DNA from 4 places in the Mesorhizobium sp. 2RAF45 genome. Region 1 is predicted to be linked to each of the others. Evidence: predicted binding sites of a transcription regulator. Region 1 holds the regulator's gene; each other region holds the start of a gene.

Evidence for each region. Region 1 encodes PhoB, which activates phosphate uptake and scavenging genes when phosphate is short. Its sites were predicted from a motif close to TGTCATNNANCTGTCAT; they were not measured.
Region 2: a site for PhoB is predicted at 4,276-4,292, ahead of ppk2 (polyphosphate kinase 2). Genes of this name have one in related genera too.
Region 3: a site for PhoB is predicted at 1,986-2,002, ahead of AB4Z43_RS13090 (RNA degradosome polyphosphate kinase). Genes of this name have one in related genera too.
Region 4: a site for PhoB is predicted at 1,177-1,193, ahead of AB4Z43_RS09675 (PhoX family protein). Genes of this name have one in related genera too.

Annotation. Positions count from the first base shown of each region.
Region 1 covers NZ_JBFRGG010000012.1:110,757-118,192, forward strand. The annotation lists gene pstS (phosphate ABC transporter substrate-binding protein PstS) at 1-53, shown strand, start outside; gene pstC (phosphate ABC transporter permease subunit PstC) at 120-1,103, shown strand; gene pstA (phosphate ABC transporter permease PstA) at 1,107-1,958, shown strand; gene pstB (phosphate ABC transporter ATP-binding protein PstB) at 1,955-2,758, shown strand; gene phoU (phosphate signaling complex protein PhoU) at 2,784-3,491, shown strand; gene phoB (phosphate regulon transcriptional regulator PhoB) at 3,511-4,200, shown strand; gene AB4Z43_RS25795 (ROK family protein) at 4,213-5,463, opposite strand; gene xylF (D-xylose ABC transporter substrate-binding protein) at 5,738-6,778, shown strand; gene AB4Z43_RS25805 (sugar ABC transporter permease) at 6,924-7,436, shown strand, end outside.
Region 2 covers NZ_JBFRGG010000004.1:222,903-230,338, reverse strand. The annotation lists gene AB4Z43_RS14055 (DUF2066 domain-containing protein) at 2-823, shown strand; gene hemB (porphobilinogen synthase) at 973-2,004, shown strand; gene AB4Z43_RS14045 (dihydrofolate reductase family protein) at 2,388-3,035, shown strand; gene ppk2 (polyphosphate kinase 2) at 3,249-4,169, opposite strand; gene AB4Z43_RS14035 (aldo/keto reductase) at 4,451-5,494, shown strand; gene AB4Z43_RS14030 (glycosyl transferase family 90) at 5,511-6,482, opposite strand; gene AB4Z43_RS14025 (hypothetical protein) at 6,681-6,827, shown strand; gene AB4Z43_RS14020 (DUF982 domain-containing protein) at 6,882-7,142, opposite strand; gene AB4Z43_RS14015 (GntR family transcriptional regulator) at 7,245-7,436, opposite strand, start outside.
Region 3 covers NZ_JBFRGG010000004.1:26,497-33,932, forward strand. The annotation lists gene AB4Z43_RS13070 (TIGR02117 family protein) at 1-295, shown strand, start outside; partial or broken gene AB4Z43_RS13075 (hypothetical protein) at 296-403, opposite strand; gene AB4Z43_RS13080 (FAD-dependent monooxygenase) at 419-1,657, opposite strand; gene AB4Z43_RS13085 (zinc-finger domain-containing protein) at 1,677-1,922, opposite strand; gene AB4Z43_RS13090 (RNA degradosome polyphosphate kinase) at 2,151-4,352, shown strand; gene ppx (exopolyphosphatase) at 4,352-5,887, shown strand; gene AB4Z43_RS13100 (DoxX family protein) at 5,909-6,331, opposite strand; gene AB4Z43_RS13105 (DoxX family protein) at 6,486-6,908, opposite strand; gene fumC (class II fumarate hydratase) at 7,086-7,436, opposite strand, start outside.
Region 4 covers NZ_JBFRGG010000003.1:50,177-57,612, reverse strand. The annotation lists gene AB4Z43_RS09685 (response regulator) at 1-157, shown strand, start outside; gene AB4Z43_RS09680 (hypothetical protein) at 345-983, opposite strand; gene AB4Z43_RS09675 (PhoX family protein) at 1,259-3,262, shown strand; gene AB4Z43_RS09670 (hypothetical protein) at 3,522-3,746, shown strand; gene AB4Z43_RS09665 (flavin-containing monooxygenase) at 3,820-4,989, opposite strand; gene AB4Z43_RS09660 (phosphatidylglycerol lysyltransferase domain-containing protein) at 5,395-6,432, shown strand; gene AB4Z43_RS09655 (sulfonate ABC transporter substrate-binding protein) at 6,662-7,436, shown strand, end outside.

The sequences.
Region 1 (7,436 bases):
CGTGGAAGGCCGACATCCAGGCCGGCGGCAAGCCCGTCTACGTTGGCGAGTAACATCCTCCAAAGGAGCGCCGCGCCCGCGGCGCTCCTTTTCCTTCAACTGAAAGAGCCGAGCTTGACATGAGCGCTGTCCAGGAAGCCTTGCCAGCCGTTAGAAGTTCGCGCGATGCCACCGTTCGACGGTTCGCGCTGACCGACGCAATCTTCCATGCGACAACCCGCGCCGCCGCGATATTGGTGCTGGTTCTGCTCGGCGGCGTTGCGATCTCGCTGTTTGCCGGTTCCTGGCAAGCCCTGTCGACCTTCGGCTTTTCCTTTCTGACCAGCGAAAGCTGGAACCCGGTGACGGAGAAGTTCGGCGCCCTGGCACCGATCTACGGCACCATCATTACCTCGGCCATCGCCATCCTGATCGCCGTGCCGCTCGGTATCGGCATTGCAATCTTCCTCACCGAGCTTTGCCCACGCCCGCTGCGGCGTCCGATCGGCATGGCGGTTGAACTGCTGGCCGGCATCCCTTCGATCATCTACGGCATCTGGGGCCTGTTCGTGCTGGCGCCGTTCCTGCAGACGACGGTGCAGCCCTTCATCATCAGCGTGTTCCACGGCATTCCCGGCCTCAACGGCCTGTTCGCGGGCCCTCCTTATGGCATCGGCCTGCTGACCTCGGCGATGATCCTGGCCATCATGATCCTGCCGTTCATCACCTCGATCACCAAGGACGTCTTCGATACGGTGCCGTCGGTGCTCAAGGAATCGGCCTATGGCATCGGCTGCACGACCTGGGAGGTCACGCGCCGGGTCGTCATTCCCTACACTCGCATCGGCATCATGGGCGGCATCATGCTCGCTCTCGGCCGCGCGCTCGGTGAAACGATGGCGGTGACCTTCGTCATCGGCAACGCGCACCGCATCTCGACGTCGCTGTTTGCGCCGGCAACGACCATCTCGGCGACCATCGCCAACGAATTCACCGAAGCGGTCGGCGATCTCTACACCTCCTCGCTGGTCGCGCTCGGCCTTATCCTGTTCGTTATCACCTTCCTGATCCTTGCCATCGCCCGCTACATGCTGATGCGCATCGACGCCCGCACGGGAGCCTGACCGATGTCGACAGCCGCATCGCTTCACCAAAGCCGCAAGCGCAAGAATGGCGTGATGATGACGCTGTGCGTCATCTCTGCCGGCATAGGCCTTGCCTGGCTGGCGCTGATCCTTGGCGCCTTGCTCTACAAGGGCCTGGCCGGCGTCTCCCTCTCGGTCTTCACGGAAATGACGCCACCGCCCGGCGACGCCGGCGGCCTGCTCAACGCCATCTACGGCAGCATCGTGATGACCATCATCGGCATCATCGTCGGCACGCCGATCGGCGTGCTGGCCGGTACCTATATGGCCGAATATGGCCGCTTCTCGAAGCTCACCACGGTGGTGCGCTTCATCAACGACATCCTGCTGTCGGCGCCGTCGATCATCATCGGCCTGTTCGTCTATGAGCTTATGGTGCGGCCGATGGGCCATTTCTCGGCGATCGCCGGTGCCGTAGCACTCGCCATCCTGGTCATCCCCGTCGTCGTGCGCACCACCGAGGACATGCTCAACCTGGTGCCCAACGCCTTGCGCGAAGCCGGCACCGCGATCGGCGCGCCGCGCTGGGTGGTCATCCGCTCGGTTGCCTATCGCGCCGCGCTTTCGGGCATCGTCACCGGCATATTGCTGGCCATCGCCCGCATCTCCGGCGAGACCGCACCGCTTCTTTTCACGGCGCTGAACAACCAGTTCTGGTCGAGCAATCTCAACGCGCCGATGGCCAGCCTGCCTGTCACCATCTTCCAGTTCGCTCTCAGCCCCTATGAGGAATGGCAGCAGCTGGCCTGGACCGGTGCACTCATAATCACATTGACGGTTCTCGCGCTCAGCATCTTTGCGCGCAGCCTGACCGGACGCAGAGAGGACAAATGAGCCAGATGTTGTCTCCAGACATGACGATCGCCGCCGAGGCGGTGACCAAGGCCAAGATCGAGGTCAAGAACCTCAACTTCTACTACGGCCAGTCGAAGGCGCTGAAGGATATCACGCTGTCGCTGCCCGAGCGCAGCGTCACCGCCTTCATCGGCCCGTCGGGTTGCGGAAAGTCGACGCTGCTGCGCGTCTTCAACCGCATCTACGAGCTTTATCCCAAGCAGACCGCGGAGGGCCAGGTGCTGCTCGACGGCCAGAACATCCTCGACCGTTCGCAGGATCTCAACCTGCTGCGCACCAAGATCGGCATGGTGTTCCAGAAGCCGACGCCGTTCCCGATGTCGATCTACGAGAACATCGCTTTCGGCGTCAGGCTCTACGAGAAGATCAGCAAGGCCGAGATGGACGGCCGTGTCGAGCAGGCGCTCAAGCGCGCGGCGCTGTGGACCGAGGTCAAGGATAAGCTCAATGCCAGCGGCCTCAGCCTGTCGGGCGGCCAGCAGCAGCGGCTGTGCATCGCCCGCACCGTGGCGGTGAAGCCGGAGGTGATCCTGCTCGACGAGCCGGCCTCGGCGCTTGACCCGCTGTCGACCGCCAAGATTGAGGAGCTGATCGACGAGCTGCAGGCCGACTACACGATCGTCATCGTCACCCACAACATGCAGCAGGCGGCGCGCGTCTCGAAGCAGACCGCCTTCATGTATCTGGGCGAACTGGTCGAGTTCGACCGCACCGAGAAGATCTTCACGTCGCCTCGCGAGAAGCGCACGCAAGACTACATCACCGGCCGCTTCGGCTGATCGCACGCATACGAGGACCAGGATCATGGCCGAACACACAGTCGCAGCCTTCGACGAGGATCTCGGACAGATCAGCAGGCTGATCAGCGACATGGGCGATCTCGCCGGCTCGATGGTCGGCGGCGCCACCAAGGCACTGCTGAACTCCGACAATGCTCTCGCTCAGCGCGTCGTCTCCGACGACGCCATCATGGATGCGCGCCAGCGCGAACTCGACGACCGCGCCATCACGCTGATCGCCAAGCGCCAGCCGATGGCCGACGACCTGCGCCATGTCGTCGGCTCGATCCGCATGGCCGGCGACCTCGAACGCATTGGCGACCTTGCCAAGAACATCGCCAAGCGCGTCGGCACTGTCGGCCTCAGCGCCACGCCGCGCGACCTGTCGCATTCCATCGACGCCATGGCGCAGCTGGTGTTGATCCAGGTGCAGGGTGTGATCGAGGAGTATGCGGCGCGCGATGCCGCGGCACTGGCGATGCTGCGCGCCGACGACGAGCGCATCGACGTCAAATACACCTCCGTCTTCCGCGAATTGCTGACCTATATGATGGAAGACCCGCGCAACATCACGGCTTGCACGCATCTGTTGTTTTGCGCCAAGAATCTCGAACGCATCGGCGACCATGTGACCAACATCGCCGAGAATGCGTACTATGTCCTGACCGGCACGCAACTGCCCGCCAACCGTCCAAAACAGGACGAGACGGCGATGTCGGCGCCGGCGGCCTGAGCGCAGGGGTAATCAATCGATGATCGCACCACGCATCATGGTGGTGGAGGACGAGGAGCCGCTCGGCGTGCTCCTCCGCTACAATCTGGAATCGGAGGGTTACCAGGTCGAGGTGGTGACCCGCGGCGACGAAGCCGAAATCCGCCTGCAGGAGAACGTGCCCGACCTCCTTGTGCTCGACTGGATGGTGCCGGCGGTGTCCGGCATCGAACTCTGCCGGCGCCTGCGAATGCGGCCCGAGACCGAGCGGCTGCCGATCATCATGCTGACCGCCCGGGGCGAGGAAAGCGACCGTGTACGTGGGCTCTCCACCGGCGCCGACGACTATCTGGTCAAGCCGTTCTCGACGCCGGAATTCATGGCCCGCGTCAAGGCGCTGCTGCGCCGCGCCAAGCCGGAAGTGCTGTCCAGCGTGCTCAAGGTCGGCGATATCGTGCTCGACCGTGAATCGCACCGGGTCTACCGCAAGAAGAGCGAGATCCGGCTCGGGCCGACCGAATTCCGCCTGCTCGAATTCATGATGCGGCACCCCGGGCGCGTGTTCTCGCGCAGCCAACTGCTCGACAATGTCTGGGGCGAGACGATCTACATCGACGAGCGCACCGTGGACGTGCATGTCGGCCGGTTGCGCAAGGCGGTCAACAATGGCCGCATGCCGGATGTCATCCGCACCATCCGTGGGGCGGGCTACGCGATCCGCGAGGATTGAGCACAACCTGACTCAGGCGACGTTTTTCTTCGCGGCAGGGCCTGCTTTCGTTTGCACGCCGGGCGCGAAAATCTCCTGGTCGACGAAGGTCAGCGCGCGCATGGCACAGCCTTCGCGGATCAGCGGCAGTTCGTTCGGCTCGGTGTCGAAGGAGATCGATTTCGAGTGCTGGCCGCCGGCGGTCTGGGCGATGGCCTCGCGCAATGCCGGCTCGATCAGGTCGAAGGCAGCGGCGCTGACGCCGACCATGGCGACGGGCGCGGGATCGATCAGCGCAAACAGGCTGCCGAGGCCGTAGCCGAGTGCCTCCCCGGCCCTGCGGTAGGCTTCGCGCTCGGGCCCGTCCCGTTCCCGTGCCGTCGCGGCCAGCGCCCGCATCTGCGCGTCGCTGACATCGGCCACCGGCTCGGTGTCCTCGCCGAGCTGCCTGGCGTTGCGCCAGATGGCGTAATTGCCGGCATAGGCCTCGACACAGCCGCGCCGCCCGCAGCGGCAGAGCGCGCCGCCCGGCCGGTGGATCATGTGGCCGAATTCGCCGCCTGAGGAATGGGTGCCAGTGAACAACTCGCCCTTCAGCACCAGCCCCATGCCGATGCCGTGCGAAAGCAGGATGGCGATGAAGTCGTCACGGTAGCGCTCGGGATCGCGCCAGCGCAGCGCCACCGCCATCATGTTGCAGTCGTTTTCCATGGTGGCGGGGATACCGAACTCGGCTTCGAGTATGTCTGCGAAGGCGATGTCGGTCTGCGGTGTGATCGGCGACCACAGCATCGCCCGGGCCTCGGTGTCGGTGATGCCCTGGATCGCCAGCGCGATGCGGGCGACGCTGCGTACGTCGATGTCGGGATCGTCGAGGCGCCGCCGCACTATGGCCACGCACTCGCCGATCAGCGCCTCGCGCGACATGGTCAGCGTGTCCAGCCGGCGCTGTTCCTCCGATATCACCTGGCCGGCATAGTCGATGACTGCGACCCATAGGAAATTCAGCGACAGCACCACGGTCATCACAGCCGCGGCCTCCGGATTGAGGCCGAGGCCGACCTGCGGCCTGCCGCGTTTCAGCGCGCCGGCCTCGCTCGGCTTGCCCTCGGCCAGGATGCCTTCACCGATCAGGTCGGAGGAAATCGCCGATATGGTCGAATGGCTGAGGCCGGTGGTCGCTGCGATCTCGGTGCGCGAGGGCCGGCCGGCCCGGCGCACGGCCGCGATCACCATCGCGCGGTTGCGCCGGCGCAGATCGTCGTGGCGGATTCCGACCGACATGTTTTTTCACATCCTCCCGGTCGCCGCGGTTCTTCCGGTCCTCCCTCGAACGCTGCCGGCGACACGGTCAAATACTGGCAGAAGCGGCCTGTGCTGTCATTTATTTATTGCGAAGCTCGAAAAAAATTCAGAGGGACATCAAAATCCATCAGAATCGTTGTTGACAGCGTTCCGGTGTTGGATCAGTGTTTTTTCGAGGCTCGAAAAAATAGGGCCTTTGTGCCGGCCTTAGGGCCAGTTTGGTCGCGCCATACGCGGCGCAGGGAGGAATATCATGAAGAGATTCACAGCCGCCATCCTGGCGGGTGTCGCCATGTCGCTGACGCTTGCGTCGGTCGCGCAGGCGAAGGACAAGGTCATCGGCGTTTCGTGGTCCAACTTCCAGGAAGAGCGCTGGAAGACCGACGAGGCCGCCATGAAGAAGGCGATCGAGGCCGCCGGCGACAAGTACATTTCCGCCGATGCGCAGTCCAATCCTGGCAAGCAGCTTACCGATGTCGAGAGCCTGATCTCGCAGGGCGCCAATTCGCTGATCATCCTGGCCCAGGATGCCTCGGCCATCGGCCCGGCCGTGCAGAAGGCGCTGGACGAAGGCATTCCGGTCGTCGGCTATGACCGCCTGATCGAGAACAAGGACGTCTTCTACCTGACCTTCGACAACAAGGAAGTCGGCCGCTTGCAGGCCAGCGCGGTGTTCAAGGCCAAGCCGGAAGGCAACTATGTCTTCATCAAGGGCTCGGGCGCCGATCCGAACGCCGACTTCCTGTTCGCGGGCTCGATGGAAGTGCTCAAGGCTGCCATCGACAGCGGCAAGATCAAGAATGTCGGCGAGGCCTATACAGATGGCTGGCTGCCCGCCAACGCCCAGAAGAACATGGAGCAGTTCCTGACCGCCAACGACAACAAGGTCGACGCGGTCGTCGCGGCCAATGACGGCACCGCCGGCGGCGTCGTCGCGGCGCTGACGGCGCAGGGTCTTGCCGGCACCGTGCCGGTTTCGGGTCAGGACGGCGACCATGCCGCGCTGAACCGCATCGCGCTTGGCACCCAGACCGTGTCGGTGTGGAAGGACGCGCGCGAACTCGGCAAGAACGCCGCCGAGATCGCCTCGCAGCTGGCCGACGGCAAGAAGATGACCGACATCGCCGGTGTGAAGGACTTCACGACGCCCGGCAGCAACACCGTCAAGTCGCTGTTCCTGACCCCGGTGGCCATCACCAAGGACAATCTCAACGTCGTCATCGACGCCGGCTGGATCAAGAAGGACGAAGTCTGCGCGGGTGTCGCCGCCGGCAGCGTCGCCGCCTGCAACTAAAACGGCGCAATACCGTTCGATATCGACGCCGCGGCCCAAAAGCCGCGGCGTTTCTCAAGGGGCTTCCCGCTTCAAATGACCGCGGAAAGCAAATAGCATCCATGTTCGGTACCCGCGCCAGACGGTAAACCGGTGGGAGGATAGCATGACCGACACGACCTCTACTCAACCGGTCGGCAGCACTACAGCGGACAAGGCGCGTGCATCCGAACTCAGCGCCGTCGGACGGTTCCTCAAGGCTACCGAGCTCGATACGCGCATGCTCGGCATGGTCGGTGCACTGCTGGTCATCTGGGTCGGCATCCATATCCTGTCGGGCGGGCTTTTCCTGACACCGCGCAATCTGTGGAACCTGTCGGTGCAGACCTCGTCGGTCGCGATCATGGCGACCGGCATGGTGCTGGTCATCGTCATGCGCAACATCGACCTCTCGGTTGGATCCGTCGAAGGCGTGATCGGCATGATCATGGGCGTGGCGCAGGCTGACTTCCTCATCCGCGTCGTCGGTTTCCAGCTTGGAAACCCCTGGCTCTGGATCATCGCGCTGGCGGCTGGCGTGGCGCTTGGTCTCCTGATCGGCGCGTTCCAGGGCTTCATCATCGCCTATATGGAGGTTCCGGCCTTCATCGTGACGCTGGGCGGCCTGCTGGTCTGGCGC
Region 2 (7,436 bases), on a different contig from region 1:
CATGCCCGGATTTCTTCGTGCCGTGCTTTTGACGGTCGTACTTGTGACAACCGGCTTTGCACCGCGTGCTGCATTCGCCATCACGACCGACGATCTCTACCAGTCTCGGACCATCGTCACCGGCCAGGGCGAGGTGAACCGCCGGATAGGCTTCAAGGATTGCCTGGACCGGGTCCTGGTCAGGGTTTCAGGCGATCAACGCCTGCTGGAGAAACCCGAAATGGCGGCTCTGCGCGACAAGGCCGGCGATTTTGTCGACGCCTTCCGCTACCACGACCGGCTGGAGGGCATTCCGATCCATGACGAGCAAGGCACGCATGACCGGCCGCATGATCTGACCTGTCTCTACAAGCCCACCACGGTCGACAAGCTGCTCGCGCAGCTCGGCAGCAAGCCCTGGCTTGGCGAGCGGCCAACGCTCGCCGTCTTTCTCACCGTCGAACAGGGCGCGAGGCATTTCGCGCTCAGCGCCGAGGAAGAGCGTGGCAAGACGATGCGCGAGTCTTTCGTCAATGCCACCGATCCGCTATTGATGCATGTCGTATTTCCGAAGGCGGTACAGCTGGCCGAGCTGGACGAAAAAGGGCTGCGCACCGACGACATGGCAAGGCTGGATCTGCTGGCCAAACAGGCCGGTGGCGCGCAAGCGCTCGCCGGCAGCATCGTCTGGAGCGACAAGGATCTCGGCTGGATCGCCGATTGGCGCCTCGCCGATCACGGCAAGACCTATCGCTGGCAGGTGCGTGGCGTCAGCTTCGACGAGGCGTTCCGCGTGGCAATCGGAGGCGCTGCGCAGATTCTTTCGGGTAATGGCCAGCCCTGACCGGATAGATATGGCGGGACGCGCCCATCTCTGCTTTGCCGAGCATCTGCCTACAAGGCGGAGATTGGCGACTTCGGCCTGGCACAATCGTGTCGCATTGGTCAGCGGCAAGGGCTCGTGGTAAAACCCGCTGATCCGGAGTATTGGCCATGAACAAATTCACCCCGACAAAGCCAGCCGGCGCGCGTAGCGTCGACGACGTGACCGGCAGCCGCCGTCTGCGCCGCATGCGCAAGGCCGACTGGTCGCGCCGCCTGGTACAGGAGAACCGGCTTTCGGTCGACGACCTGATCTGGCCGATCTTCGTTGTCGAGGGCAGGAACGTACGCGAGCCGATCGCCGCCATGCCGGGTGTCTTCCGCCTGTCGGTCGATCTTGCCGTCAAGGAGGCCGAACGCGCGGCCAAGCTCGGCATTCCGGCACTCGCCACCTTCCCCAATGTCGAACTGGCCCTGCGCGACCAGACCGGCTCGCACATTCTCGATCCGGAAAACATCATCAACCGCGCCACCCGTGCGATCAAGGACGCGGTGCCCGGGATCGGCATCATCACCGACGCCGCGCTCGACCCGTTCACTAGCCACGGCCATGACGGCATCCTGCGCGACGGCATCATCGTCAACGACGAAACGGTCGAACAGGTCGCGGCGGCGGCCGTCATCCAGGCAGCGGCCGGCGCCGACATCATCGCGCCATCCGACATGATGGACGGCCGCATCGGCGCCATCCGCGACGCGCTCGATGCCAACGGCTTTCAGGACGTCGCGATCATGTCCTATGCGACGAAGTTCGCCTCGGCCTTCTACGGCCCCTATCGCGAGGCGGTCGGCACCGCCGGCCTGCTCAAGGGCGACAAGAAGACCTATTATATCGACCACGCCAATTCGGACGAGGCGGTGCGCGAGGCCGAACAGGACATTGCCGAGGGCGCCGACATGCTGATGGTCAAGCCCGGCCTGCCCTATCTCGACATCATCCGCCGGCTGAAGGACGAGTTCCAGATGCCGACCTTCGCCTACCAGGTGTCGGGCGAATATTCGATGATCAAGGCGGCGGGCGCCAATGGCTGGATCGACGGCGAGAAGGCGATGCTGGAATCGCTGCTCGCCTTCAAGCGCGCCGGCTGCGACGGCATCCTGACCTATTTCGCGCCCGAAGTGGCCGAAATGCTGAAGGGGTAGACCGGCCTCCCCGGCAAAGCCTTTCAGTAGACGTCACCAGTCTTTCGACCGGTCGGCGGTTCTTTCGAATTCCAGCAGACAAAAACCGGCAGCCGCGGCATGATAGCCGCACGGCCGGAGGCGGCCGGCAGCCGCACCTCGCCCGAAGGTATGGCGGACGCCTCCAGAGGATGCTTCTGATCCTTTTCATGGTTGGGCGATCGGCGGCCGTCCCAACGGCCGGTTGTCATCCGAACCGATCATCACGAAACAATAGGGACACCGCTTGGCGGCGAGATCCGGGTATGTGTCTTTTCGCCTTAGAAAATAGCGCTTGCAATTCGCAACCGGTTTGCTAAACAACAACCGATTGCAAAATACAACTGGTTATCGAGGAGGCTTTCATGTCCAAGCTGCGTGTCAACGCATTCACCCTATCGCTCGACGGCTATGGCGCCGGTCCCGCTCAAGATCTGCAAAATCCGCTCGGCATCGGCGGGGAATCCTTGCACAAGTGGTTTGTCGACACCCGCACCTTCCGCAAGATGGTGCTCGGAAAAGATGGCGGCACCGCCGATGTAAACGATGGGTTCGCGGAGCGCAGTTTCGAAAATGTCAGCGCTTGGATTCTCGGCCGCAACATGTTCGGGCCGATCCGCGGCGAATGGCCTGACGACAACTGGAAAGGCTGGTGGGGCGACAACCCTCCCTACCACGTGCCGACTTTCGTGCTGACGCACCACGCGCGGGCACCCATCACGATGGAAGGCGGGACGACCTTTTATTTTGTGACCGACGGCATCCATTCGGCGCTCGAGCAGGCGAAGGCGGCGGCTGGCGGCAAGGATGTGCGGATCGGTGGCGGCGTCGCCACCATCCGGCAATATCTGCAGGAGAGCTTGATCGACGAGATGCATCTGGCAATCTCGCCGGTGCTGCTTGGCAAGGGCGAGCACCTCTTCGCCGGCCTGGATATGTTGAAGCTCGGCTATCAATGCACCGAGCAGGTGGCGACGGCGCTTGCCACGCATGTGGTGATCAAGCGGGGTTAGCCACTTTCTCCCCGTTCCACGGGGAGAAATGCCCGGCAGGGCAATGAGTGGCGGCGCCGACGTTTGGAGGTTAGAGCGTCCGATGGCAATAAATTCATCAACGCCAGCGCCGCCCTTCGGCGTTCGTTGTTCGAAAAGCCAAACAGTTGGCTTTTCGTCTGCTGCGCAGACCACTCCTCACCTTCCCGTGACACGGGGAGAATGAAAAGGCGCTCAATACTTCTCCGGCACGTAAAGCTCACGCGGCAGCGTCTGGCGCTCGTATTCGGGATTGAAGACGCGTTCCGGCAGCGTGATCTCCTCGTGCGGGACCTCTTCATACGGCATCTGCTTGAGCAGATGATCGATGCAGTTCAGCCGCGCCCGCTTCTTGTCATTGCCCTCGACGATGAACCAGGGCGCCTCGGGAATATTGGTGCGGGCGAAGGTCTCTTCCTTGGCCTTGGTGTACTGCTCCCAGCGCACGCGCGATTGCAGATCCATCGGCGACAGTTTCCACTGCTTCATCGGGTCATGGATGCGCATCAGGAAGCGCATCTGCTGCTCCTCGTCGGTGATCGAGAACCAGTATTTGACCACGGTGATGCCCGAGCGCACCAGCATCCGCTCGAATTCGGGGACGTCGCGGAAAAATTCCTCAACCTGGCCGGCATCGGCAAAGCCCATCACTCGCTCGACACCGGAGCGGTTGTACCAGGAGCGGTCGAACAGCACGATCTCGCCGCCCGCCGGCAGATGCGGAACATAGCGCTGGAAGTACCATTGCGACTTCTCGCGTTCGGTCGGCGCCGGCAGCGCCACGACACGGCAGATGCGCGGGTTGAGCCGCTGGGTTATGCGCTTGATGACGCCGCCCTTGCCGGCGGAGTCACGGCCCTCGAAAATCACCACCAGCTTCTTCTTGTGGTAGGCGACCCAGGACTGCAGCTTGATCAATTCGGACTGCAGCGTGATCAGGTCGCGAAAATATTGCATGCGGTCGATCGAAGGCGGATGCGCGTTCTTGTAGATCTTGGCGATCTCCATCGACAGCGCCGGCTCCGACATTTCGAGCTCATAGTCTTCGTCGAGCGTGTCGGCGAGCTCGGCTTCGAGCCAGTCCTTGGCGGGAGAATTCTGTCTTAGCTCAGTCATTTGCACTGCTCCGCTTGCAAGCCCTGTCGGTTCCCGTACGGCGCCCAAATTGCTGGCTGGCGACCTGGAAAGGGAACACCTGAGCCGACTTCAATATAGACCGGCAGTGACGGTTTTATTGCAGCCCGGGCGCGATAGCGACAGCCGGGGTGTCTACCATGTCCAATCGATCCATCGCCATGGCATGGCGACAAGCCGCCCGAATTGTCCTACAAATCCACGGTCGCATTCCGGGCTCCCCCTTGGCCCCGCCGCCATTCAACACAATCGCGAGGACTGACATGGAATACCGCACCCTTGGCCGTTCGGGCCTTAAGGTTTCGACACTGACTTTGGGCACCATGACCTTCGGCGGCACCGGGCCTTTCGCCGCGGTCGGCAACAGCGATCTTGCCGAAGCCAGGCGCATGATCGACATGTGCATCGACGCCGGCATCAACCTCATCGACACCGCCAATGTCTATTCGAACGGCCTGTCGGAGGAGATCATCGGCGAAGCGCTCGGCGGCAAGCGCAGGAACGACGTGCTCATCGCCTCCAAGGCGCGCATGCGGATCGGCAGCGGACCGAACGACGAAGGCCTGTCGCGCCACCATCTGATCCGCGAATGCGAGAAGAGCCTGAAGCGGCTGAGGACCGACGTCATCGACATCCATTTCGTCCACCAGTGGGACGGGCTTACCCCGGTCGAGGAAACGGTCGCGGCGCTCGACACTTTGGTCAACCAGGGCAAGGTGCGCTATATAGGCTGCTCCAACTGGTCCGGCTGGCAGGTGACGAAGGCGCTCTCGATCAGCGACAGCCGCCACCAGCAGCGCTTCGTCACCCAGCAAATCCACTACACGCTGGAGGCGCGAGAGGCGGAATATGAACTGCTGCCGATCTCGGTCGACCAGGGACTGGGCGCGCTGGTCTGGAGCCCGCTCGCCGGCGGCCTGCTGTCCGGCAAATACCACCGCGACAGCCCGACCGCACGGCAACTCGCTGGCTGGTCCGAGCCGCCGATCCGCGACGAGGACCGGCTCTGGCGGATCGTCGATGTGCTGGTCGAGATCGGCAAGGCTCGCGGCGTATCGGCCGCTCAGGTGGCGCTGGCCTGGCTGCTCGGCCGCCCCGCCGTCTCCTCGCTGGTGATCGGCGCCCGCAACGATGCCCAGCTCAAGGACAATCTCGCTGCCGCAAGCCTGGCGCTCAGCCCTGAGGAACGCCAGCGCCTCGACGCGGTCAGCCGGCCGCCCGTGCTCTACCCCTATTGGCACCAGCAACTGACGGCAAAGGATCGCTTCGGCCCCGCCGACATGGTTCTCGACCGTAGCGTGATCTGACCACCAGGCGGAGGCGCTAGCCCTGGATGAAGCGCCACAGTTCGGGATCGGGTTCGATCTGGCCGCTGAGCACGAAATATTTGTAGAGCACGAGCAGGGAGATCGCCTGCTCGTCCCGCTCATTGGAGAATTTCCGGCAATAGGCGTTGGCTGCGGCGATGATGCGCTCGGCCTGCGCCGGATGCCGTTCGAAATAGCGCACCTTTTCGCTGAGATCGGCAAAATCCGGATCGAGCGGCACATAGTGGACATTGGCCTCGAGCTGCCGCTCCGCAAACCATGTCTCGTATGTCGGTGGCGGCATCAGGCAAAGCGACTTCGAGTTCAAGATCCATTTGAGGTTGGTCGCCACGTCATTGCCCTCCAGCGAGACGATGTAGCGGTAGCGCTGGTGCTGGCTGATGCTGAGAAAGGGCTTGGCGTATTCGGCCGGTGCGTTCGGCTTGTGCGAGCCGGCATCGCAGAATGGCAGGTCGCGCACCGCTTGCAGAAACCGTGTCCTGATCGGATTGTTGAGATCACCACGCCAGACCACCATAGGCAACTTGTCGGCGAACGAGATGGCGTCAGCCGGCATCTGGAAGTGGCGGAACTTGTCGAGCTTCATGATGACCGCGTTCTGGTCGTCATCACGGATCGGCCGATCCTTGACGATCGTCGGCACCTTCGGTACGTCCCTGACGTCGCCGAATTCGACGTCGATGAGCAATCCGGGATCGAAATAGCGGGCGAATTCCTTCAGGTCGTAATAGTACATGGTAGGCGTGAAGGGCAGTTTGCTGATGCGCACCGCATTGGCGCTTGGCGCGAAACCATCCTGCAGCTTGTTGTAGTCATTCAGCCGCCGCCGCGCCGCCTCGTCGGAAAGCATGGCCTGTTCGAGGCGAGCAGCCAGCCTGCGGCGGAACAGGGCTTGTGGAATGACATCGCGCACGACGTTTCGCGCATAGTAGAAAACCCGTGCCGACGTCCGCGCAATTGTGGCCATGATTCACTTGGTCAAAACAAACGGGCAGCTCTCAAATACGCTGGCGCCCCGCGTTTCCTACATCATTATGGCGCCGATCTGGCAAGCCCCCACGGATCTCCGGGGCCGTGCACGCGCACTGTCGTTTCAGCTGTTGTGTTTGACGGCTAATGCTCCTAGGCAGGATCAGAGCCGCAAGGCAGGTCAAAAGGAGCCGATATGGCGCGAGCACCAAACTACGATCAGGAACGCAAGGAACGCGACCGGCAGAAGGCGGCGAAGAAGGCCGAAAAGCTGGCGGCCAAGGTTGCCGCGCGCGAACGTTCCAAGCCCGAGGCAGAGATCGAAAACGAAACGGCGGAATGACGGCAAAAGGCCCGCATATGCGGGCCTTGCCTCAATCCAGCCAATGGCTCTGCGTCAGGCAGGAGCCTTGTCGCTGACAAAAACGTCCACTTCGCGCGCCGCGGCGATAAAGGCACGCCGCGCGTTCATGGCCGGCTTGTCGCCGGCCAGCGCATCGTGGCAGGCCTGCAGCGCCGCGCGATGCTTGGGACTGCGCTTGCCGGGCCAGCTGTTGAGGAGGTATTCGGATGCCTCGCGGGCCGTTCGCAAGAGCTGAGTGCTTCCCGCCGTGACGGACTTGACGGTCACGGGTGTTTCAAATCGGTTGTTTTCCATCGCCGCTCTTACGCCATCGGCGTCCGTGAAGCGAGGCCGAAAGTGGGCTTGGCGTGAGGCGTCGCCTGTTTTTACCGGCGAGCGCCCTGCCCTATAGCGGTGCTAAGCAGCCACGACGGCAAATCCCCTGGCGCGAAGGCCGCGTCGGTCGTTGGCGAGCGACGTCACAAGCCGGTCGCGGCTGCCGACGATGTGGGCAGAAAGCAGGCGGGCTGCCTGATCGGCATCGCCAAGGCGTGCCGCGGCCAGAATGGCTCGGTGTTCGGCCCAGGCGCGACCAAGGGCCGCTTCGTC
Region 3 (7,436 bases), on a different contig from region 1:
CGCTATCGTCGAACCGCATCCCGATGTCGCCGGCTTCGACATTGGTGATGATCAGTTCACGGCCTTGCTTGATTTTATCGCAGCCAGTTTTCAGCAGGGGCCTGGCGGCCCGATCGTCATCGAGAATGCGGCCTACTCCAGCTTCGACCGCTTCTACGAGGCGAACGGTCATTTCAACGCACTGGTCGGCTGCAACACTTGGACCGCCGCCGCGTTGCGCACCGCCGGCCTGCGGACCGGCTGGTGGAACCCGTTGCCGGTGTCGCTGGGATGGTCGTTGCGGCTGTATAATTAGCTAATCGGCTTTACGGTCCTGCTTCATCACATATTCGCGCAATGCCTTATTGATCGCGCTTTGATAACCGCGACCATCGGGCGCGCGCCCCTTGAACCATGCGACTAGATCAGAGTCGACGTCCTACCGCCTGACGACCCTCTGCTCCTCCCAGCCATAAAGCCAGTCGAGGTCGGCGGCGAGCTTCTCCGCCGGCCATGCCGCCAGCACCACATTGCGGGCCAGTGCCACCGGACCTCGGGCGTGCCAGGCAAGCCGGTTGAGCGCACCGCGCTTGAGGACCCTCTCCACGCGCGGCCGCCGCAGATTTTCCCAGATGGTGAGGCTCTGTCGCGGATCGGCGGGAAAGTCGGTGACCAGAGTGGCGAGCGTCGCTGCATCCTCGATCGCCATTGCCGCGCCCTGTGCAGCGAACGGCGTCATCGCATGCGCGGCATCGCCGATCAGCGCGATGCCGGCTGGCATTGTCCAGGGCTGCTTCTGCTCCACGGTATGCAGCGGCCAGGTCAGCCACGGGCCGGCCTGCTCCACCAGCTTCACGAGTCCTGGCGCGGTGCCGCGCATGGCGGCGGCGAGGATGCCGGGATCGGCACGGCCGGACCACCCCTCGGCGATGCGCTCGCCTTTGGTGAACGCGACGAGATTGAAGGCGTCGCCCTTGCTGACGGGATAGGCGACCATATGGAAACCCGGATGCAGGAAAGTCGTGACGCAATCGGCCGCGCCGATCGCGGCAAAGGCTTGCCCGGCGCCGCTGTCGGCCGCGACGGTGGTGCGCCAGGCCAGCTCTCCCGAAAAACGGCTTCTTGGCGATGCCATCCTTTTTGCATCGACAAGCCCGCGTACCGACGACCAGACGCCATCGGCGCCGACCAGCAAGGAGCCCTGTTCCTCTGCCGTCTTGCCGCCGATCTCGACGGTCGCCGTCACACCACGGCTGCCAGTCGCAATTTTTTCGACGCGCGCCCCGAGCGTGAGATGGATATCAGGCATCTCTGCCGCACACGCCATCAGCGCACTCTGCAGATCTGCCCGGTGCGCGACGAGATAGGGAGCGCCCCAGCGGCTTTCACCCGATTGTCCTAACGGCACACGCGCCAATTGGCGTAACGTCCTGGCATCCTTGAGCATCACGGCCTCCGGCCGCACCGCCGCCGGCAGCAGCCGGTCGAGCACGCCGAGGTCACGCAGGATGCGTGTCGCGTTGGGAGAAAGCTGGAGGCCGGCGCCTACGGCTTCCAGGCGCGGCGCTTGCTCGAACACCTGCACGGGATAGCCGCGTCTGGCAAAAGCAAGTGCCGCGGTCAGCCCGGCGACGCCCGCTCCGGCGATGACGATTTGCCGGGAGCGCTGGTCGTCCATCAGGTCCGTCGGGAAAGAATCAAGCGGCCTGGTCGATGTAGAGGCAGCCTGCCGGCAGCGTTTCCGTTGCCTTCAGCTTCGGCGAGTAGCGATAGAGCGTCGAGCAATAGGGGCAGACTTTTTCATTGTCGTCGCCCATGTCGAGAAACACATGCGGGTGGTCGAAAGGCGGATTGGCGCCCGTGCACATGAATTCCTTGACCCCGATGTCGATCGCCGGATGGCCGGCATCGTTCTGGAAATGGGGAATGGAACCGCCTGCCATCGTCGTCTCCTTAACGCAGTCTCGCATGCATCTGGATCATAACAGGTCTCTTTGCAAGATCGATGAAATGAAACTGTCGCAAAAGCCTGTCAGAGGATAAGTTGAGCCGGTTAAGCGTGTGACCGCGGATGCCAAGCGATTCCGCGACTGATAACGCTTTACGAAGGCATGTTAGAGCGTTCATCGCCATCTGGCGGCGCTCCAAGGGAACGGTTGTGGGCAGGGACAATGAACGAACTGAAGCCGGTGCAGAGCGAATTCGTCAATGTCGAGGTGGCCAGTTCAGAGGGCGGCAACCCGGATCGCTTCGTCAACCGTGAGTTTTCCTGGCTGCAATTCAATCGTCGCGTTCTCGAGGAATCGCTGAACACCCACCATCCGCTGCTGGAGCGCGTTCGCTTCCTGTCGATCTCGGCGGCCAATCTCGACGAATTCTTCATGGTGCGCGTTGCCGGCCTCGCCGGCCAGGTGCGCGAAGGAATCACGCTGAAAAGCCCCGACGGCCGCACCCCCGAACAGCAGCTCGAACAGCTGCTGCGCGAGGTCGAGCGGCTGCAGGAAGATCAGCAGAAGAGCCTTTCGGCTCTGACGGTGCTGCTCAACAAGGAAGGCATCGAGAGCATTACGCGCGATGCGCTGACCAAGGACGAGAAGGTCTGGCTGGAAGAGCATTTCCAGGACCAGGTGTTTCCGGTGCTGACCCCGCTGTCGATCGACCCGGCGCATCCGTTCCCGTTCATTCCCAACCTCGGCTTCTCGATGGCGCTGCAGCTGCGCCACCGCAAGAATGGCGAGGAGATGAGCGCGCTTCTGCGCCTGCCGGTGGCGCTGAAGCGCTTCATCCGGCTTCCCGATCGCAAGCACCATGTTCGCTTCATCCCGCTGGAGGAGGCGGTCGGTCTCTATATCGGTAAGCTGTTCCCCGGCTACGAGGTCAAGGGCTCCGGCACATTCCGTATCATCCGCGACAGCGATATTGAGGTCGAGGAAGAGTCGGAAGATCTGGTGCGCCTGTTCGAGACGGCGCTTAAGCGGCGGCGCCGTGGCTCGGTGATCCGCATCGAGTTCGACAGGCTGATGCCTGGGGAATTGCGCGATTTCGTGGCCGGCGAGCTCGGCGTCTCGTCGAGCCGCATCAGCGTCTTGACCGGTCCGCTGGCGCTCAGCCAGATCTCCGAGATCGTCGCTGTTCCCCGCGACGACCTGAAATTCACGCCCTACAATCCCCGCTTTCCCGAACGCATCCGCGAGCATGGCGGTGACTGTTTTGCCGCCATCCGCGAGAAGGACATCATCGTCCACCACCCCTACGAATCCTTCGACGTCGTCGTGCAGTTCCTGCGCCAGGCCATGGCCGATCCCGAAGTGGTGGCGATCAAGCAGACCCTTTACCGAACCTCCAACGACAGCCCGATCGTGCGCGCGCTGGTCGACGCGGCCGAAGCCGGCAAGTCGGTGACCGCGTTGGTCGAGCTAAAGGCGCGCTTCGACGAGGAAGCCAACATCCGCTGGGCGCGCGACCTCGAGCGCGCAGGCGTGCAGGTCGTGTTCGGATTCCTCGAATTGAAGACCCACGCGAAAATGTCGCTGGTGGTGCGGCGCGAGGACGGCAAGCTGCGCAACTACGTGCATCTGGGCACCGGCAACTACCATCCGGTCACCGCGCGTATCTACACCGACCTGTCCTTCTTCACCACCGATCCGACGATCGCCCGCGACGTTGCCCAGCTGTTCAATTTCATCACCGGCTATGCCGAGCCGACCGCCGAAATGCGGCTGGCTATCTCGCCATTCACGCTGCGCAACCGCATCCTGCACCACATTTCCGACGAAGTCGCCCATGCGCTGGAGGGAAAGCCGGCGCGCATCTGGATGAAGATGAACGCGCTGGTCGACCCGATCATCATCGACGCGCTCTATGATGCCAGCCGCGCCGGGGTTGAGATCGACCTCGTCGTGCGCGGCATATGCTGCCTGCGGCCGCAGGTGCCGGGCCTGTCGGAAAACATCAGGGTCAAGTCGATCGTCGGCCGCTTCCTCGAACACAGCCGCATCTATTGTTTTGGCAATGGCTATGGCCTGCCCTCAGACGAGGCGATCGTCTATATCTCCTCCGCCGACCTGATGCCGCGCAATCTCGACCGTCGCGTCGAGACCATGGTGCCGATCACCAATCCAACTGTGCATGAACAGGTTTTGGGCCAGATCATGCTGGGCAATATCATGGACAATCAGCAAAGTTTCGACGTATTGGCTGATGGAACCTCCCGGCGCGTGGTGCTTGAGGAGGGCGAGGAACCGTTCAACGCGCAGGAATATTTCATGACCAATCCGAGCCTGTCGGGACGGGGTGACGCGCTGAAGTCGCACGCGCCCAAGCGCATTGCGCAGTTCAAGCGCCGCAAGAAGAACGCTGCAGCGTCCACCTGATGCTGTCTGATTCCCAGGGCCGGCTGCAGGACCGCCGACCGCTATCCATCATCGACATCGGGTCGAATTCGATCCGCCTCGTCGTCTATGAGGGGCTGGCGCGCTCGCCGACCATGCTGTTCAACGAAAAGATGCTCGCCGGTCTTGGCCGTGGCATCGTTTCGACCGGAAAACTCGACCCCGAGGCGGTGACCCGCTCGATGGAAGAGTTCCGCCGCTTTCGCGCGCTGTCCGATCAGGCGGGCGCCGAGCATATGTATGTCTTGGCCACGGCAGCCGCGCGCGAGGCGATCAACGGTCCCGATTTCATCCATCGCGCCGAAGAGGTCCTCAAGACCGAGATCCGCGTGATCAGCGGCCGCCAGGAAGCCTACTATTCGGCGCTCGGCGTCATCTCCGGCTTCCACCCGGCCAATGGCATCGCCGGCGATCTGGGCGGCGGCAGTCTCGAACTGGTCGACGTCAATGGCGAGGCGATCGGCGACGGCATAACGCTGCCGCTCGGCGGCCTGCGCCTGCAGGACATGGCGAAGAACTCGCTTGCCCAGGCACAGAAGATCGCGCGCGACGAACTGGCGCGCGCGAAGCTGTTGAAAGGCGGGCAGGGCCGGCCCTTCTACGCCGTCGGCGGCACCTGGCGAAACCTCGCCCGCCTGCACATGGAGATGACCAACTACCCGCTTGGCGTCATGCACCACTACGAGATGTCGGCCGACAGCGCGACGAATTTTCTCAAGCAGGTGGCCAAGGCCGAGATCGAGAAGGTCAAGGGGATCGAGGGCGTCTCGAAGAACCGCCGCTCGCTGCTGCCCTATGGCGCCATCGTGCTGCAGGAGATCATGGCGGCGATGCAGCCGTCGAAGATCATCGTCTCGGCGCTCGGCGTGCGCGAAGGCTTCCTCTATTCGCTGCTCGACGAGGCCGAGCAGAAGGCCGATCCGTTGATCTCGGCGTCCGAGGAACTCGCCCGTTTGCGCTCGCGCTCGTTCACCCATGCGCATGAATTGGTCGACTGGACGGCCAAATCCTTCGCGGCCTTCGGCATCGACGAGACCGAGGACGAGGCGCGCTACCGCCACGCTGCCGCATTGCTGGCCGACATCGGCTGGCGCGCGCACCCGGAATATCGCGGCAGGCAATCGCTCAACATCATAGCGCACGCCTCTTTCTTCGGCGTCGACCATCCCGGCCGCGCCTTCCTGGCTTTGGCCAACGCCTATCGTCACGACGGCATCTTCAACGAATCCATCGCACCTGAAATCAAGGCGCTGGCTACGCCGCGCTATCTCGAGCGGGCTCGCGTGCTGGCGGCGATGATGCGGGTGGTCTACCTGCTGACGGCCTCGATGCCCGGCATCATGCCTAGGCTGAAATGGGAGCAGCGCGCCAACGGCGTGCTGGCGCTGGTGTTGCCGGCATCGCTCTCCGATCTCTATGGCGAGCGACCGGCCGGCCGCCTGGCGCAACTGGCGCGGATCAGCAACCGCAGGCTCGTGCTGGCGGTCGAGGGCGGACCGAGCGTGTCGGTCAAATAGGGCGCTCTTGCTGACTGAGGCTCAGGTTACGTCCGCACCGATAGCGAAACCGCGCCCGTCCGCCGACCAGCCGCCGGCGCCGGCCATGGCCAGCGCCAGGAAGCCGCCTGATATCGCAATGTCCTTCATCAGCATCTGCTGGTGCAGGAAGGCGAGCATCGCATCGCCGGCCCCTTGGCCGTGATGGCCGATGAAGCCGGCAACGACGCAGAAGGCCGCCAAAAGCAGCGCCACGATCCGTGTCTGAAACCCGATGAGGATCAGCAAGCCGGCGATCAGCTCGAACAGGCCCATGCCCCAGGCGGCGAGCGTCGGCAGCGGCAGGCCTAGGCCGGCGAAATAATCGGATGTGCCGGCAATGTTGGCGAGCGCCTGGAAGCCGGATGGTACGAACAGCACGGCAAACAGCAGTCGCGAAACCAGAAGCAAAGCATCGCGGGTCATGGCCACCTCCCTTGCCGGCGCCCTCTGGGCTCGAGCCGGCTGCCCGAAGTCTACGCCTGTGAGGCCTCCGCCGAAACCGGACCGGCTATTCCAGACAACGAAAAAGCGGCGCGGAAAATTCCGCGCCGCTTTGTCGAGGCTTGGGAGGGAAGGTTCAGCCGCGCTTGGCGTCGATCGAATAGGCGCCGGCGCCCGATGAGGCCAGCAGCAGGAAGCCGCCGGTGATGGCGAGGTTCTTGAGGAACTGGATCATCTGCATCTGGTCGGCCCAGCCGGTATGGGCGACCAGCCCGGTGGCGACGGTGAAGATCGCGAGCACCCAGGCAGCGACACGGGTCTGGAAACCGACGAGGATGGCGAGGCCGCCGAGCAGTTCAATCAGGCCAACGACCACAGCCGTTGCGGTCGGAGCGGGCAGGCCGAGGCCGCCAAAGTAGGCAGCGGTGCCGGAAATGGCGGTGAGCTTGCCGAAACCGGAAAGCAGGAAAATGACCGCGAGCAGGATGCGGCCAAGCAGGATGGTGACAGAGCTGTTGGACGCGGTGCCGGCGCCTGCGGCGGAAGTGTTGATGGACATGGTGTCTCTCCGAATGGGTTGAATGACCCTGAGATAGACGATGCCGACTGTTCACCAAAGCCGCTGATGCGGCGACACATTGTTCACAGGTTATCCGTTTCCGCGAACGGCGAAAAAGCGCGAAATTCGTATCGGGTGATGCGGGGGCGGGAGTAAATTCTCCCGCAGAAAAGCACCTTACCCCGGATGCGTCATGTCCTCCGGGCGCACCAGCCGGTCATAATCGGCCTCGCTGACCAGCCCCGTGGCCAGCGCTTCCTCCCGCAGCGTGGTGCCGTTCTTATGCGCCGTCTTGGCGATCTTGGCGGCGTTGTCGTAGCCGATGGTAGGCGCCAGCGCCGTCACCAGCATCAGCGAGCGGTTCAGTGATTCACGTATATTGTCCTCCCGCGCGACGATGCCGACGACGCAATTGTCGGTGAAGGAGACCGATGCATCGGCAAGCAACTGCACCGACTGCAGGAAGTTGTAGGCCATCAGCGGATTGTAGACATTGAGCTCGAAATGGCCCTGGCTGCCGGCGAAGGT
Region 4 (7,436 bases), on a different contig from region 1:
GCTCAGCAACAAGGAGGTTGCCTTGCGCCTGGAGCTGCAGGAGAAGACGGTCAAGCACCACATGACCGGGGTGCTGTCCAAACTCAATGTGCGAAACCGCACGGAAGCGGCTCTCATGGTGCGCGAGTTCCGCGACCGGGACAGAAACCGCTCTTAGAGCAATTCCAGGAAAAGTGTGAAACGGGTTTCCCGGGCAAAGCGCATGGCGCTTTTCCCTTGGGAATCGCGGCAAAACAAACAGTCAGGCCATTGCGGACCCGCGCAAGGGCCGGACAAGGGAAGATCACCTCCGCCGGGGGCGGCGGAGGTGACGTGTGAAACCGGCCGTTGCCTGCTAGCCAGTTTCACAAGGCCTTTAGACGGCTGACATCGGCCGGCGTGGCCCGGCGGTCGATGATCGTGCGACCCAGCGCATCCTTCATTTTGAAACGGCCGTTTTCGATCTTTTCGGTGATGCCGTCGGGATGTGTGACCGTGATGTTGTTGCCGCTCACCGAGACCTTGTCACCGGTCGCGGCGTTGACATGGCTGACGCCTTTGTCGCTCTGTCCCTTGCCGGATGCCGAGTTGTCACCACTGCCATCCGTTCCGGAATTGCCGCCGTTTCCATTTCCGTTGCCGCTGTTACCGCCGCTGCTGTTGCCGCTGTTACCGCCGCTGCTGTTGCCGCCGTTACCGCCGCTGCTGTTACCGCCGTTACCGCCGCTGCTGTTACCGCCGTTACCGCCGCCGCTGTTGCCACCGTTACCGCCGCCGCTGTTGCCGCCATTACCGCCGTTGCCACCGCCGCCGCCGCCGTTGCCGCCATTGCCACCGCCACCGTTGCCGCCACCATTGCCGCCATTGGCGGCCTGTGCTGATGCGGCGTCGATTCCGGGGGCGGAGCCGTGCAGGGCAATTCGATAGGGAATGATGGTCAGCGCCAGAGCAGCCGCCGAAACGAGCGTCAGCCGGCGGCACCGGGCCGTGATCGATCCGTGCATCCTGATCTCCGTCGATTGAGCCGGCGCGCCCACCCCCAAGGTTGCAACCAGCAACATCGCCGAAAGATGTATTGGCCGGAAGCGACCTCCGACCGTTGCGTTTGTCCTCCAGGACTTTTGCAAGCGCAAGGTTGGACTAAAGTCCGATGTCACGGTGACAACCACCTCGCGTGGAGCGGCGGAGCAGGTATGATGTCACGAAAATGTGATCAGTTGGCTGTAGGGGTCGAAAGGCGACAAAAAAGATCCAGCCACTCCAAAGCCAGAGGCCCTTCGTGACCGAACATCGCTCTCCCGACGCCCGATTCCGCACCAGCCTGCTCGAGGAAAACGAAGGACCGGCCACCAACCCCACCGACAACCGCACCATGGGCGAGATCATCGCCGCGCGGTTCTCGCGCCGGGGATTCCTGAAGGGATCGCTCGCCGTCTCGGCGATCGCCGCGACCGTCGGCCCGCTGGCCATGATCGCCGCCGACGATGCCCGCGCCGCGGAAGGCTCCGCCTTCAAATTCGACGAGCTCGAGGCCGGGATAGACGACAAGCATCATGTCGCGCCGGGCTACGACGCCGACGTGCTGTTGCGCTGGGGCGATCCGTTGTTTGCCGATTCGCCGCAGTTCGACCCGACGAAACAGTCGGCCGAGGCGCAGGCCAGACAGTTTGGCTACAACAACGACTATGTCGGCTACATCGCGATCGACGGCTCGGCCGAGCACGGCCTGCTCGTCGTCAACCACGAATACACCAACCCGCATCTGATGTTTCCGGGCATCGTCTCGATCGTCGAGAAGGACGGGAAGAAGAAGGCCGAGGTCGCGCCGCTCTCGAAGGAGCAGGTCGATGTCGAGATGGCGGCGCATGGCGGCACCATCGTCGAAATCCGCAAGGTGTCAGGCAAATGGCAAGTGGTGCGGGACGGCAAGCTCAACCGCCGCATCACCGCCACCACCGAAATGGCGCTGTCGGGCCCGGTCGCCGGCCACGACCGCGTCAAGACCAATGCCGACCCGTCCGGCACGAAAGTGTTCGGCACTTTCAACAATTGCGCCGGCGGCGTCACCCCTTGGGGCACCTATGTGATGGCCGAGGAGAACATCCACGGCTATTTCTCCGGCGAATTGCCCGAGGGCCACAAGGAAGCCGCCAACTACAAGCGGCTCGGCATTCCGGAAGGTGCCTATGAATGGGGCGCGCATTACGACCGCTTCAACCTCGCCAAGGAGCCGCACGAACCCAATCGCTTCGGCTGGATCGTCGAGGTCGACGTCAACGATCCGAATTCGACGCCGAGGAAGCGCACCGCCATGGGCCGCTTCAAGCATGAGGGCGCCGAGTCCATTGTCGCCAAGGACGGTCGCGTCGTCTTCTATCTCGGCGACGACGAGCGCTTCGACTATGTCTACAAATTCGTCACCAAGGGCACGTTCACCGCCAACGACCATGCCGCCAACAAGGACCTGCTCGACGAGGGCACGCTGCATGTCGCCAAATTCGCCGAGGACGGCACGGTCGACTGGCTGCCGATCGTCTTCGGCCAGGGGCCGCTGACGGCGGAAAACGGCTTTGGCAGCCAGGCCGACGTGCTGATCGAGACGCGGCGCGCCGCCGATCTGCTTGGCGCCACCAAGATGGACCGGCCCGAGGACATCCAGCCCAATGGTGTCAACGGCAAGGTCTATGTCATGCTGACCAACAATTCGAAGCGCAAGGCCGACCAGGTCGATGCCGCCAATCCGCGCGCCGAGAATGCCTTCGGCCACATTATCGAGATCACCGAGACCGACGGTGATTTCACCGCCGCCAAGGGCAAATGGGAAGTGCTTTTGAAATGCGGCGATCCGTCGGTTGCCGATGTCGGCGCCACCTTCTCGACGGCGACGACGGCCCATGGCTGGTTCGGCATGCCCGACAATTGCGCGGTCGATTCGGCCGGGCGCCTGTGGGTCGCTACCGACGGCCAGGGCCCGAAGGCCACCGGCCGCACCGATGGCTTGTGGGCGGTCGACACCGAGGGGGCTGCGCGGGCAACTTCAAAACTGTTCTTCCGCGTGCCGATCGGCGCGGAAATGTGCGGCCCGCTGTTTGCGCCCGACGACCGGACCGCCTTCGTTGCCGTCCAGCATCCGGGCGATGGCGGCGAGGATTGGGAAGGCTTCGGCCGGCCGTCCTACTATGAGGATCCATCGACGCGCTGGCCGGACTTCAAGTCCGAAATGCCGGTGCGGCCGTCGGTCGTCGCCATCACCAGGCAAGGCGGCGGCAAGATCGCGGTGTGATAATCAGGCGGCTGGAGCACGCAGGGGATTTGACCGAGCGCTGCGTGCCGGACCGCCTCCCCAACGTCGATGGATGTTTCCGCCAATCGCCAAGGTTCAAGCCTCGGGAAAGATCGGCAATTTACTGGTGGCGCCCTAACGCGCGTCGAAACGGATTCGTGCGACGCGCGTTAGGTCTTTGTCTTGTGCATGTCGTACTCCCAAAACCGGAGCCGCTTTTGGGCGAGATGCATTGGGTCGTTTCCTGGAGCCCGCCACCATGTCGAAGTCAGTCTATGACCGGGGCCTGCTCAAGCCCGGCGACATCGCCAGGCTGCAGCGCGTCTTTGACGAAGTCTGCCTGCGGCGCACAGCTCAGCCCGATTCGCCGGAAGCACGCGAGATCGCGCTCACCCTGCTCGCGCTGCACAATGCCGGCATGGTCGACGAGGAGATGCTGATGCAAGCCGTCGGCTTCCGCCGGCTCGAGCCGAAATCGGCGTGAGGCGTCAGGTCGCTAGAGCTCTTTGTTTCGACGCAATTCCCAAGGGAAAGCGCTCACACTTCCCGGAATTGCGCTAGCGGCCCGCGCCGGCGATCCGCCTGGCGATCGCCTTGCCCAAAATGGCGGCATTGGCGAAGCAGCCACGAATGCTCGGCCGCATACCGGTGAACCACAGGCCGGGCAGTTTCGGGTCGGCTTCACCGCCGTTGAAGAGCGGGACACCCTTGCCGTCGAGCACGCCGAGATCGCCGACCATGCGCTCCAGCCCGGTGCGGTAGCCCGTGGCGGCAATGACGATATCGGGATCGATCAGGCGACCATTGGCCAGGATCACGCCATCGCGGGTGAATTCCCGTATCGCCGGCACCACGGTAATCTTGCCAGACTTTATGGCGTCGACGGCACCGTCATCCGCAGCAATCGCGGTGTAGTCCGAGGCCAGGCGGCTGGCGCCGCCCGACGGCGCGGGCGGCATGCCGAATTTGGTGAGATCGCCGAAAACCAGCCGCTGCGTCGCGGCCATCACCGCATCGGCAACGCGCAGCGGCAAGCGCGCCATGAGCGGCGAAAGCCGGTGCACGGCGATCTTGCCGATCCGCTTGGGCAGAAGCGCGGGGCCATTACGGGCCGACAGCCAGAGAGAAGCCGTATCCACGCCGGCCAGATGATTGAGGGCATCGAAGCCCGAATTGCCGGCGCCGACGACCAGCACCTTCTTGCCGGCATAGGACTTGGCGTCGCCAAAATCCGCCGAATGGATGATCCGGCCCGCGAAGGCCTGCATGCCCACCCACTGCGGCGTGAAGGGCTCCTTGTCACGACCGGTGGCGACGATGACATGACGCGCCAGACGCGAGCCGGCGCTGGTGCGCACCAGCCAATGGTCGCCCTTGAACACGAGGGTCTCGACGGCAACGCCGAACTCCACAGGCAACTGGTTCGCCTCGCGGAAATCGTTCATATGGCGGATGACGACGCTCTTGGGTGGAAAGGCTGGCGTACCCCCGGGAAAGGAAAGGCCGGGCAGCGCCGAGAGATCGCGATGGGTGTTGAGATGCAGCTGCTGGTGCCGCCGATGCCAGGGTTCGGCCAGCCGGCTCTCCTGTTCCAGGATCGCCACCGGCACGTCGGCCTTGATCAGGGCCTGCGCGACAGCCAGTCCGGCGGCGCCGGCGCCAATGACAATCGCCGGCTCGATCGCCGCCACCTGCTCCACCTTCGATCTGGTTGTCGTATCTGCCATTCGCTCTCAAAATCCATTCAACCGCCCGCCCTACAAGCTCGCAGGACGCTGTAACCGTTTGATCGCGCGCAAACCCAACAGCGGATCGGTGCGCTCAAGTGCCTTGCGCCGCCAGGGCGCAAACAACTCCCGTCGCGCAAATGCGGCTAAACCAACGACATGGAACGGAATGCCCCGCTTCCGTCCGAAACCATGCAGCCCTATATGGCATATCAGCGGCATCGGCGATAATCAGGTCGCGGCAATGTGATTGATTCGAGTTCCGAGGGGCTGGCGGATCTCGTTACCGACGCAGGAATTCGAAACCGAAGCGATTTCGGCTTCCCGTGAAAAATCAAGGCGCCGTGGTGCGTCTGGCGTGCCGAAAGGCACGTCGCGCCACAGACGGCACGCGGAATCCGGACCATGCCCTCCTTGCGGATCTATTTCGACAAAATCCTCGAGGGTGCCTCGCCCAGGGTCGAGCGCCAGGCATTGACGCATGTCGAACGCCTGGCGATGGTCCGTCGCCATGGCGACTTCTCGCTCGCCTATTCGACTGCCGTACAGCGCAAGCTTTCCTATTTTGGCGACGCCGACGGCTACATCGCCTTCGGCACCAAGATGAAGCATCATTTCGCGCTTGGCGACCCGGTGGCGGCGCCGGCCCGGCGGCCCGACTATATCAGGCGCTTCGTCGAGACCGCCGGCGACCCGTGGTTCGTGCAGGTTGGCGAGGAGACCGCGCGCGTGCTGGCCGGGCTCGGCTACAAGGTCAACCGGCTGGGCATCGACACCCGCCTCGCCCTGCCCGAGCATGACTTTTCCGGCAAGCGCAACGAGACCGTGCGCTATTCCGAGCGCTGGCTCTTGAAGAAGGGCTTTTCGTTCGAGGAAGACAAGCGGACGGTATTCCTCGACGAAATCGCCCGGCTGTCCGAGAACTGGCGCGGCGACCGCATAGTCAAGCGCTGGGAGATGGGTTTTCTCAACCGCCCATTCTACGATCAGCTCGGCACCGACATGCGCCGCTTCGTCCTGCATGGCCCCGATGGCGAACTCATCGCGCTGCTCGATTTCGATCCGTTGTTTCGCGACGGCAAGGTCATCGGCTACACCACCGCCTTCAAGCGCAAGCACATCGATGCCTCGCCGCACGCCGAGATCGGCCTGACCAAATTCGCTGTCGGCCGGTTTCGCGAAGAGGGCATTTCGGCGGTCACGCTCGGCCTGTCGCCGCTTCTCGACGTCACCCCCAGCGGATTTGCCGAAAGCGATTTCTGGCGCAACACTTTTCAGCGCGCCTACTCTTCGCCATGGGTCAACCGCCGCAGGTTCAACCTGCAGGGCCAGGCGGCATTCAAGCGCCGCTTCCATGGCATGGAAGAGCCGGTCTACATCGCTTTCCGCAAGGGGACCTATATCGAGATGCTGGGCCTGCTGCGGCTGGTGAAAGCAATCTAGGGACCCGGCGCGGTCCTGGCCAAAGCCTTTTCATTCGTCATCCCTGCGCCGTCGCTCCGCCCCTTGCCTTGCCCTCGAATGACGAATGCCGGGTTGTCGTGGAAGATACTTCCGCACCTTTGCGCCAATTCGCAAAATCATTCCTCTACTAAATTTATAGAACTACCTAGCCTTGTCCCAACCGGCGAGGGCGTTTCCCGGCGCCGATCCGCAGCCAAGGAGAGGGATCATGTTCAATCTGACGAGACGCGTTTTCGGCATCGGCCTGCTCGCCGCGACCGTCGGCCTGTCGTTCGGCGCCGCCGCGCAGGAGCTGAAGCAGCTCAACATCGGCTACCAAAAGACCGGCCTGCCGGTGATCGCCCGGCAGCAGCAGGTGATCGAGAAAGCGCTCGCCGACAAGGGCGTCACCGTCAAGTGGGTGGAATTCACCGCTGGCCCGCCACTGGTCGAGGCGCTCAATGTCGGCGCCATCGACGTCGGCTGGACCGGCGACTCCCCGCCTATCTTCGGCCAGTCGGCCGGCGCCAACATCGTCTATGCGGCGGCATTGCCGTCCAATGGCGATGGCGAGGCGATCTTCGTCAAGCCGGCCTCGCCGGTCCAGTCTGTCGCCGACCTCAAGGGCAAGCGCGTCGGCGTCGGCAAGGGCACCTCTGCGCATAATCTGCTCGTCGCCGCGCTGGAAAAGGCCGGCGTTCCCTTCGACCAGATCACGCCGATCTATCTCAGCCCCGCCGATGCGGCCGCCGCCTTCGCCAGCGACCAGATCGACGCCTGGGCGGTCTGGGATCCGTTCTTCGCCATCGCCGAAACACGCTACCAGCCGCGTGTGCTGGCCCGCTCCAGCGAGGTGCTCAAGGTCAACACCTATTTCCTCGCCAACAAGGATTTCGCCAAGGCGCATCCCGAAATCATCACCACCACCATCGCCGCTCTCGGCGAAGCGGCGAAATGGGCCGACCAGAACCGCGACAAGGTGGCCGAGGCGCTGCATGAGGTGA